Hymenobacter swuensis DY53: one gene and its partner. Each later gene encodes a partner of the first gene's protein in a complex. Links are inferred from orthologs where the notes say so. Each region holds a gene or a part of one and is shown in the gene's direction. Other genes may lie near its edges.

Region 1 (5,790 bases):
CCAGTCCCTCGCCGGGACTGGCTTTTTTGTTGGCAGTATCGTCGTGGCAAGTGACAAATCATTCCAAATCCTCTATACTTACCGGCAGCGGAGGTTGCGCCGGCGGACTTCGTGAGTAGGATCTATTCACCAATCAGCAGACTATATGAAGCAGCCTCTATTGGCTCTGACGCTATGCGTCGCAAGTGCTACTACTGTCTTCGGGCAGGGCCAGACCCTTTCCGGACAGGTGCTGGATAGCGCCGGCAAACCCGTCATCGGGGCCACGGTAGTGGAGAAAGGCACCAACAACGGCACCGCCACCGACAACGCGGGCCGCTTTACCCTGAAAACCCGTACGGCCAGCCCCCGCCTGCAAATCAGCTCCATCGGCTACGGCTCGCAGGAAGTAGCTGCTACCGGCGGCGAAGTGAGCGTGCGTTTGTCGGATTCCTCCACCAGCCTCGGCGACGTGCAGGTAGTGGGCTCGCGCAGCCAGAACCGCTCCGTTACCGATTCGCCCTCGCCGGTGGACATTATCGACCTGCGGGAGGTGACCACCAAGACCGGCCAGCTCGACGTGAACCAGCTGCTGCAATTCGTGGCCCCTTCGTTTAACTCCAACCGCCAGACCGGTTCCGACGGGGCTGACCACGTGGACCCGGCCTCCTTGCGCGGCCTCGGGCCCGACCAGACCCTGGTGCTGGTGAACGGCAAGCGTCAGCACCAGTCGGCCCTAGTGAACCTGTTTGGCTCCCGCGGGCGCGGCAACACCGGCACCGACCTGAACGTGATTCCCGCCGCCAGCATCGAGCGGATTGAGATTCTGCGCGATGGCGCGGCCGCCCAGTACGGTTCCGACGCCATTGCCGGCGTGATTAACATCGTGCTGAAAAGCTCGGTGAACGAGCTGACCGCCAGTGCCAACTACGGCGCCTACGACGCCAAGTACCGCCGCGACGACCAGAAATTTGACGGGGGCAACCTCAACGCCAACGTGAATTACGGCCTAGGCCTGGGCGAGCGGGGCAGCTTCGTGAATGCCACCCTCGACTTCAACCAGCGCCAGCACACCCAGCGCGCCAACGTGCCCGCCCCCGACGGCTTGGCCCGCCGCGAGTACGGCGACCCCAAGGTGCAGAACCTGTCGGCCTACCTCAATTCCAAGTTTGCCCTTTCGGAACGCAGCCACATTTACGTGTTTGGCGGGGCCAACAAGCGCACCGGCGACGCCTATGCCTGGACGCGCTTCGCCGACGACGACCGGAACGTACCCGCCATCTACCCCAACGGCTTCGACCCCATCATCACCAGCGACATCTGGGACGCTTCGGCGGTGGTGGGCCTGCGCACCAAGCTGGGCGAGTGGGACCTGGACCTGAGCAACAACTTCGGCTCCAACCGCTTCGAGTACGGGGTGGAGAACTCGCTAAATGCCTCGTTGGGGGCGGCCTCGCCTACGTCGTTTAACGCCGGGGGCTTCCAGTTGCAGCAGGATGTGGTGAGCCTGGGCCTCACGCGCAACTACAAAACCGTGCTCAACGGCCTGAACGTGGCTGCCGGGGCCGAGTTTCGGCGGGAGTGGTACTCGCTGTTTGCTGGCGAGGAAGCCTCTTACCGCAACTACGACCCCAACCTGTCGGGTGGGTCGCAGGGTTTCCCGGGCTACCAGCCGAGTGACGCCATCAAGGCCGACCGGGACAACGTGGGGGCGTACGTGGATGCCGAGCTGAGCGTGACGCCGCAGTGGCTGCTGGCCGCCGCGCTGCGCTACGAGCACTATACCGACTTCGGCAGTACGCTCAACTACAAGGCCTCCACCCGCTACAACCTCACCGAGTTCCTCACGCTGCGCGGCACCTACAGCACTGGCTTCCGGGCACCCTCGCTGGCCCAGATTAACTTCAACTCCACCTTCACCAACTTCATCGGCGGCGACCCAGTGGAGGTGCTGCTGGCCCGCAACAACAGCGCCGTAACCCAGAAGCTGGGCGTGCCGGCCCTCAAGCAGGAAACCTCCAACAGCGCCAACCTGGGCCTCACCAGCCGCATCGGCTCCTCGCTGAGTTTGACGGTGGATGGCTACTACATCAAGGTAAAGGACCGGGTGGTACTCACCAGCCAGTTCTCGGCCGATGACCCGGTTATCGGCCCCGATCTGACGGCGCTGAACGTGGACCAGGCCCAGTTTTTTGCCAACGCCGTGGATACTCGGTCCTTAGGTCTGGATGTGGTGCTGAACCACACGGCCAAGCTGGGGGAGGGGCGGCTGAACTCGTCGGTGGCGGCCAACATCAACCAACTCAAAATCGACCGGGTGCAGACGTCCGGGCGGCTGGCGGGACGGGAGGATGACTTCTTCGGCCCCCGGGAACAGGCCTTCGTGAAAGCCTCGGCCCCGCCGTCCAAAATCAACCTCACCTTCGACTATCAGCTGGGTCGCTTCAGCACGCTGCTGCGGTTTGTGCGCTTCGATAAGGTGCGGCTGGTGGATTTCGACGGCAACGACATGAACTACGAGGCCCGCGTCACCACTGACCTTACCCTGAGCTACGCCCTGACGGACCACCTGCAATTCTCGGTGGGTAGTACCAACTTGTTCAACCGCTACCCCACGTTCTTCAACCCCAACAACACCGAAACTGGTGGCGCCTGGGACCCGGTACAGATGGGCTCGAACGGTCGGTTTTACTTTGCTAAATTGCAGGCCCGATTCTAGAATCAGTTGCCGGTTGCCGGTGACAAGTTGCCGGAACAATAGGATAGGGAGTCAGTTAGCGGGGCCTTGGGCGCTGCAGACTGGCTCTCTTTCCATTCAGGCAACTCACAACCGGCAACTGATAAACCGCAACCGGCAACTGATAACGGGTAACCCGCAACCCGCAACTGATATGAAAATTCGCTCTACTACCGTGCTGGGCGTGCGCCACAACGGTCAGATTGCCCTCGGGGCCGACGGCCAGGCCACCATGGACAAGCACGTAGCCAAAAGCAACGTGCGCAAAGTGCGTAAGCTTCAGGATGGCAAAGTGGTAACCGGCTTTGCCGGCTCCACTGCCGATGCCTTTATGCTGCTCGATAAGTTTGAGGAGAAGCTGGGCGGCTATGGCGGACAGCTGCGTCGGGCTGCCATCGAGCTGGCCAAGGAATGGCGCAAAGACCAGTACCTGCGCAAGCTGGAAGCCATGATGGTGGTGGCCGATAAAGACGAGTTGCTCATCATTGCCGGCACCGGCGACGTGCTGGAGCCCGACTCCGATGTAGCCGCCATCGGCTCGGGCGCCATGTACGCCCAGGCCGCCGCCCTGGCCCTGAAAAAGCACGCGCCCCACCTCACGGCCCGCCAAATGGTGGAAGAAGCCCTGCATATTGCCGCCGACATCTGCATCTATACCAACCACAACCTCATGATTGAGGAGCCGGTATAGGCTGGTAGAAAGTAAGAAAAGAACGTCATGCTGAGCTTGCCGAAGTATCTCGGGTGCTGAAACAAGAATAGTAATCCAGCATCAGCACCTGAGATGCTTCGACAGGCTCAGCATGACCCGAAGAACAACATAAACCACCCAACCCATGCAAATCACCAACTTCCTCAAGCACCACTACCGCCACTTCAACGCTGCTGCCCTTATTGATGCCGCTGAAGGCTACAATAAGCACCTGGCCGATGGTGGCAAGATGATGATTACCCTGGCCGGGGCTATGAGCACCGCCGAAATGGGCATCCAGCTGGCCGAGCTGATCCGCCAGGATAAGGTGCAGATCATCAGCTGCACGGGTGCCAACCTGGAGGAGGACATTTTCAACCTGGTGGCCCACGACTTCTACGAGCGGGTGCCCAACTACCGCGACCTGACGCCCGCCGACGAGCAGGCCCTGCTGGAGCGCCACATGAACCGTGTAACCGACACCTGCATCCCCGAGGAAGAAGCCATGCGCCGCCTGGAGCACTCGGTACTGAAGTTCTGGGAAAAGGCCGATAAGGCCGGCGAGCAGTACTTCCCCCACGAGTTCTTCTACCAGATCCTGAAGTCGGGCGAGCTGGAGCAATACTACCAGATTGACCCCAAGGACAGCTGGATGCTGGCCGCCGCCGAGAAAAACCTGCCCATCATCTGCCCCGGTTGGGAAGACAGCACGCTGGGTAACATCTTCGCCGGCCACGTCATCAGCGGCGACATCAAGAACGTGCACACCGTGCGCACCGGCATTGAGTACATGATTTACCTGGCCGGCTGGTACACTGAGCAGGCCACCGAAGCCAGCCCTGTGGGCTTTTTCCAGATTGGCGGCGGCATTGCCGGCGACTTCCCCATCTGCGTGGTGCCCATGCTGCACCAGGACCTAGGCCGCACCTCGGTGCCGCTGTGGGGCTATTTCTGCCAGATTTCGGACTCGACGACTTCGTATGGTTCGTACTCCGGTGCCGTGCCCAATGAGAAAATCACCTGGGGCAAGCTGGGCCAGGACACGCCCAAGTTCATCATCGAGTCGGATGCTACCATCGTAGCCCCGCTGGTATTTGCCATGGTACTGGGGCAGTAATTGCCGCTTAGCAACGCATATAAAAAGCCCGCCGCTGACGTCAGCGGCGGGCTTTTTGTGTTTCGGGAGAGAATATTAATCCTGCCAGGGCCAGTGCCAACGGAATAGCCGGGGCTTTGCCCGGTCGCGTTTGGTTGGGGTTCGGCCTTGTACCTGCACGTCCCATACCAAGCCAAGGGCTCGTAGTATGGCGACCAGGTACCAGCCCATATCCAGTTCGTACCATGTTGAGCTCATTTTGGCGGAGCTAGGATGAGCATGGTGGTTGTTATGAAATCCTTCCCCAAAGGAAAGCGCCCCCAATACCCAGTTGTTGTAGCCGTGCTCGGTAGCATCGTCAATATCATAACGAGCATAGCCGTATTTGTGCGAGATGAAGCCGACAAGCCAATGTCCCAGGATAGTGATACTGATGCGCAGCGGTACGCACACAATCATGGCTTCAAAACCGAATACTGCCCAGATGAGGCCAGCCGCCGCCAGCACATGTAGGTACCAGGTTTTTTCCAGAAACGCCAACCAAGGATCGTGCAGATCCTCCGCTGGAATTTCATACTGTCCAATATCCGCCGGCTGCAGGGAAAAGTGCAGGTTCCAGTAATAATCCCGCCCAATAGAGTGGTCGTAGCGGAAGAATGCGGGGCAATCGAGGCGGTTTTGCCAATAATCCCGAAAGTAGTGCACCCGGATCCAGGAAAGCGGACCGCCCAGGCCGCTGTGCACAAACAGGTAGGCCAGCGTCCCGCGGACTACCCGGCTGCATCGGTACGACCGGTGAATGATGCCCCGGTGCAGCCCGATAGAGTGACCCAACCCAACCGTTACCACCGTAAGCACCACCGACGCCGCGCTCCGCGGCCCCGATAAACTCGACCACCCCCAAATCAGGGCCGAGGTTAGCATGAAGTATAGCCAGAAGGTTTTCAGCCAGCCCGGTACAATTTGGTCGCCGGGCGCTACCAGGTTAGTAGAATTTTGCATAGAAATAGCGTGATACATAAGGCTGTTACAACCAATATCACAAGATAAGCACCAAGCCGGTTCTTGCAATGTTACGCTAACCGAGTATAGTTGGTAAACTGGATTTTCCAACTCTGGAATACGGTGGGGTACCCACAAGAAAGCCCGCCGCTGAGTGTCAGCGGCGGGCTTTCTTGTGGGTGCTGCGCAAGCGGTGGCGCTTACTGCTACCGAGCAGCGGGTGGGGTGGCGGCGGCGTTGCGCTGCTGCTCCTGTTTGGCCTGCGCCTGCTGCTGCACCGAATGC
Region 2 (4,489 bases), 280 kb from region 1 along the record:
ACGCGCTGAGCGTTGCCGACTCCTATACTACCGGTGTCTTTACCATCGGGGGCACGCTGAAGCTGGCGGGTTCAGGTATTGCTGGTAACCACTCTTTTGCCGCTTTAGCCGATGTAGGCGGGCTTTTTAAGCACCCCGACCAGGATTTTACAGTAGGATTAGTAGTCCGCAACGCTGGTATTCAGCTCAAGCCTTACGACGGGGCCGACCGGGAGCCAATGCCGCTGGATGTGCAGCTGGGTACGTCCTTCAAACCCGAGCACCTGCCGTTGCGCTTCTCCTTCACGGCTCACCACCTCCAGCAGCTTGATATCGTGTACCTCGACCCGAATCAGCGCGGTCAGCTGGACGAGAATGGAGAAGAGGTGAAACCTAAAAAGAGCCTCGGTGATAAAATTGCCCGGCATTTTGTGGTAGGAGGGGAGCTGCTGCTGAGCAAGAACCTGAACGTGCGGGTGGGCTACAACCATTTGCAGCGCCGGGAGCTGCGCCTGGAGAACACTGCGGGCGGGGCCGGTTTCTCCTTTGGGGTGATGCTGCGCGTAAGTCAGTTCCAGCTTGATTACACTCACGCGGGCTACCACGCGTCGGGTGGGGCCAACTACTTCACCATTGCCCGGAACATCGATTCGTTGTTCAAAAAACAGCTTTAGCACACCAGTGCGGGCGAAACACAAACTTTTAGCATCCGGCCGTAGTAGTATTCCTTCGGTATACCAGACAGCCTGCTTCTTCCTATTGCCTTATGCTCGATTCCGCTGAGTTTCTGACGCCGGCCCAAATTGTGGCCGAGCTCGATAAGTATATCATTGGCCAGCACGAGGCCAAGCGCTACGTGGCTATTGCCCTGCGCAACCGGTGGCGCCGCTTACATGCTGCTCCCGACATGCAGCGTGAAATTGTGCCCAACAACATCCTCATGATTGGCTCCACGGGCGTGGGTAAAACCGAAATTGCCCGCCGTCTGGCCAGCATTTCCGGGGCCCCATTCACCAAAGTGGAAGCCTCCAAGTTCACCGAAGTAGGCTACGTGGGCCGCGACGTGGAAAGCATGGTGCGCGACCTGGTGGAGCAGTCGGTAAATATGGTAAAGCTGCGCCGCAAAGAAGAGGTGAAAGCGCAGGCCGCCCAGGCCGTGGAAGACCTTATTCTGGATATTCTGATTCCGCCCGTAACCAACGCGGCCCAGCCGGCTGCCAAGCCGACCTTGGGCTTTCCGGTAGCTGCCCCGTGCGAAATGCCCGACTCTGACCACGAGTTGAACGAGCGGACCCGGGAGCGGTTTCGGGAGAAAATCCGCAACGGGGAGCTGGATGAGCGCAAAATTGAAATCCGGGTGCAGCATACCAGCGGCCCCGGCATCAGCGTAATGGGCGGCCCCGGCGGAATGGATGAAGCCAGTATGGCCGGTATCCAAGATATGTTGGGCTCTATGCTGCCCAAGAAGACCCGCAAGCGCAAAGTCACCGTGGCGGAGGCCCGCAAAATCCTGCTCGACGAGGAAGCCGCCAAGCTCATTGATATGGATGAGGTGAAGGACGAAGCCATCCGGCAGGCCGAAAACGCCGGTATCATCTTCATTGACGAAATAGATAAGGTAGCCAGCCGTAGCGGCAAAGGCGGCAGTGGCCCCGACGTAAGCCGGGAAGGCGTGCAGCGTGACCTGCTGCCCATTGTGGAAGGCTCAGCTGTGAATACCAAGTACGGCATCATCCAGACCGACCACATCCTATTTATTGCCGCCGGAGCCTTTCACGTTGCCAAACCCTCTGATCTGATTCCGGAGCTGCAGGGCCGCTTCCCCATCCGGGTGGAACTGCAGAGTCTGACCAAGGAGGATTTCTTCCGCATCCTGAAAGACCCCAAAAACGCCCTCACCAAACAGTATGAAGCCCTGTTGCAGGCGGAAGGCGTTGTGCTGACCTTCGACGATGCCGCGTTGGAACGGCTGGCCGAAATAGCCTTTGAGGTCAACAGTGAGGTCGAAAACATCGGGGCGCGCCGGCTGCATACGGTCATGAGCCGCCTGCTGAACGACATCCTATTCGACGTACCGGACCGCATTGGCCCTAATGCGCACATTCTCATCACGCTGGAGCTGGTAGAAGAGCGGCTGCGGGACATGGTGCGTAACCGGGACCTGAGTCAGTATATTCTCTGAGTTGTCACACACTCTGTTGTCGCGCACTTTGGGCTATATCAGCAACAAAAAGAGGCAGTGTATACTGCCTCTTTTTGTTTTATCCCGTATTCCAGATTACCTCATCTTACCCGAAATGCAATGCATTATTACATCATTACCGGAGCCAGCCGTGGCTTAGGTAAAGCCTTGGCCGAAACGCTCCTGCAGCAACCTGATACCCAAGTCATCGGCGTATCACGCCACGCCACCATCGAGCACGCTTGTTACCGTCACCAGCCGCTCGACCTTTCCGATATGCTGGCCGTACAGAACAACCTGCACAAAGTGTTTCCTCCGTTACCAGACGCCGTCAGTATCACCCTGATCAACAACGCTGGCGTGCTGGGGGATATCGGGTATATCGGGGAGCTGTCCAACGAGCATTTTGAGTTCGTGTTCGATGTGAACTTGATTGCGCCAGCTATGCTTATGAACACTTTCTTGAGCACATACGCCAGCTTTACCGTTCCCCGGACTATCCTTAATATCAGCAGCGGAGCCGCCCAGCGTGCCGTAGATGGCTGGGCCGCTTACTCAGCATCCAAAGCCGCTCTCGATGCTATTTCCCGCACGGCTCAAAAGGAGCAGGACCTGCGCGGCACCGACGTCCGCATCCGCAGCCTTTCCCCCGGAGTGCTCGATACGGCCATGCAGGAGCATATCCGCTCGGCGGATACAGCGAATTTCAGCGAAGCCGAACAGTTTACAGACTTAAAGCAAAGTAGAAACTTGGTGGTACCTGATAAAGCTGCCAGCCAAATTATTCAGTGGCTTCAGCGGCCCATAACTTCTGACGAACCGGTAGTGTTGCGTGTAATAGATCTTCACTAACTAAAAAAGGCCGACTGAACAGTCGGCCTTTTTTAGTTAGTGAAGATCTCCGATTAATAACCGGGGTTCTGAACCAAATTAGGGTTCTGCTGGATGTCAACCAATGGAATTGGCAGAATAGCTCTGTCGGCACCGTAGGTGACTCGGCTGGAGTTACGCTTGTAGCGCATTAGGTCGTAGTAACGGTGTCCTTCGAAGGCCAATTCCAGACGACGCTCTAGGAGAATAGCATCAATAAGCGCTTGTTTCGTAGCAAAGCTAGCTACAGTGTAGGAAGCAGTTGCTGCTGGCTTAGACCGGTCACGCACTTGATTGAGCAACGTAACGGCTTCGCTGCTTATCCCGGTTGCCACCTGCGCCAAACCTTCGGCACGGTTCAGTAAGGTTTCTGCGTAACGAGCAATTGGCGCATAGTCAGCAGAAGCCTCTTTGTACTTCTGCGTCAGCACTAACGGGCTGTTAGCTGCGCCAGGAATGGCAGTTGGCGAGAGCAGCAACAGACGGCGACGGTCATCTGCCGGAAACTGCGCAACTGGAATCAGCGCGTAAGGATTTACGCTGATGTCTCCGCTACCGGCCCGGCTGCGATAGTGCTGGCCAAGTGCGTTGTTGGTGTTAGGGTTGTCACTCACGTTATTGGCTACCGAGAAAATCGACTCGGGGTTCTGGAACGTAGCAAGTGTAAATGGTACGGCCGGCGTTGCTGCTAATGAATGGCGTCCGCCAGTGATTACCGTCCCTGCCAGGGCAGCTGCCTCACTATACTTACCCTCGTATAGATATACGCGGGATAACAGAGTACGTGCTGCATCTTTGGTAGCCCGTGCCGTTTTTTCGAAAGGAGTAGGATACGTTTCAGGCAAACTAGCAATAGCGTCGTTCAGATCAGTCTCAATCTGAGTGTATACTTCCCGAACCGTAGAACGAGGCTTAGCCTGAGTTGCGTCGAACGCATTGCTGGCATCAGGTGCGGTCAACTGCAATACCACGCCTGGGTGCGAGGCATCGGCCGTGAAGTTGTACGGTTGAGCGAACAGGTTTACCAAGTGGAAATAAAGCAAAGCCCGGATGAATTTTGCCTCACCAGTATATTGTGCCTCCAACTCGGCAGATACTTTGCCCGTGTTCTTAGGCATTTCCTGCAGGAAGAAATTGGCACCGTACAAAGAGCGGTAGCCGCCCGTCCAAGCGGCGGTTACGGTTGGATCATTGGCCAATGCCGTGAACGTGCCAATACCCCCGAAAAAGGAAGCAGGGTTGGTGTCATCACTGCGAACGTCGCTATAGATCAGCGCACGGCCACCCAAGAACTCCGGATTTTGAAGCTGGTCATACATGCCAATGGCCGTCTTTTGGATGCGGTCAGCATTAGCAAACGCATCTTCTTGGGTCAAAGCTGCGGGTGGATCTTGGTCTAGGACGTCATCACAGCTGGTTGCTGTGGCCATCAGTAGTGCGCACAGTACAAATTGGCGC

What was found. The genes of interacting proteins can lie anywhere in the genome.
Region 2: the proteins of hslV (region 1) and hslU are in contact, whole or in part, in a solved structure (PDB 1G4A), measured with the Escherichia coli proteins. The link is inferred for Hymenobacter swuensis DY53 from one-to-one orthologs.

What each region holds. Positions count from the first base shown.
Region 1 is NZ_CP007145.1:3,317,247-3,323,036, reverse strand. The notes cover bases 1,922-4,638. They hold hslV (ATP-dependent protease subunit HslV), read left to right. Parts: upstream 1,922-2,870; coding sequence 2,871-3,407; downstream 3,408-4,638. Other genes in these bases: HSW_RS15475 (fatty acid desaturase), read right to left, coding at 4,600-4,638; HSW_RS15480 (deoxyhypusine synthase family protein), read left to right, coding at 3,553-4,524; HSW_RS15490 (TonB-dependent receptor), read left to right, coding at 1,922-2,698. Also shown: more of HSW_RS15490, read left to right, coding at 146-1,921; more of HSW_RS15475, read right to left, coding at 4,639-5,505; HSW_RS22975 (DUF3667 domain-containing protein), read right to left, coding at 5,712-5,790. UniProt on the Escherichia coli protein: Protease subunit of a proteasome-like degradation complex believed to be a general protein degrading machinery. The complex has been shown to be involved in the specific degradation of heat shock induced transcription factors such as RpoH and SulA.
Region 2 is NZ_CP007145.1:3,601,463-3,605,951, reverse strand. What follows is about bases 1-2,953. They hold hslU (ATP-dependent protease ATPase subunit HslU), read left to right. Parts: upstream 1-745; coding sequence 746-2,161; downstream 2,162-2,953. Other genes in these bases: HSW_RS16680 (SDR family NAD(P)-dependent oxidoreductase), read left to right, coding at 2,219-2,953; porQ (type IX secretion system protein PorQ), read left to right, coding at 1-653. Outside these bases: more of HSW_RS16680, read left to right, coding at 2,954-3,013; HSW_RS16675 (RagB/SusD family nutrient uptake outer membrane protein), read right to left, coding at 3,067-4,489. UniProt on the Escherichia coli protein: ATPase subunit of a proteasome-like degradation complex; this subunit has chaperone activity. The binding of ATP and its subsequent hydrolysis by HslU are essential for unfolding of protein substrates subsequently hydrolyzed by HslV.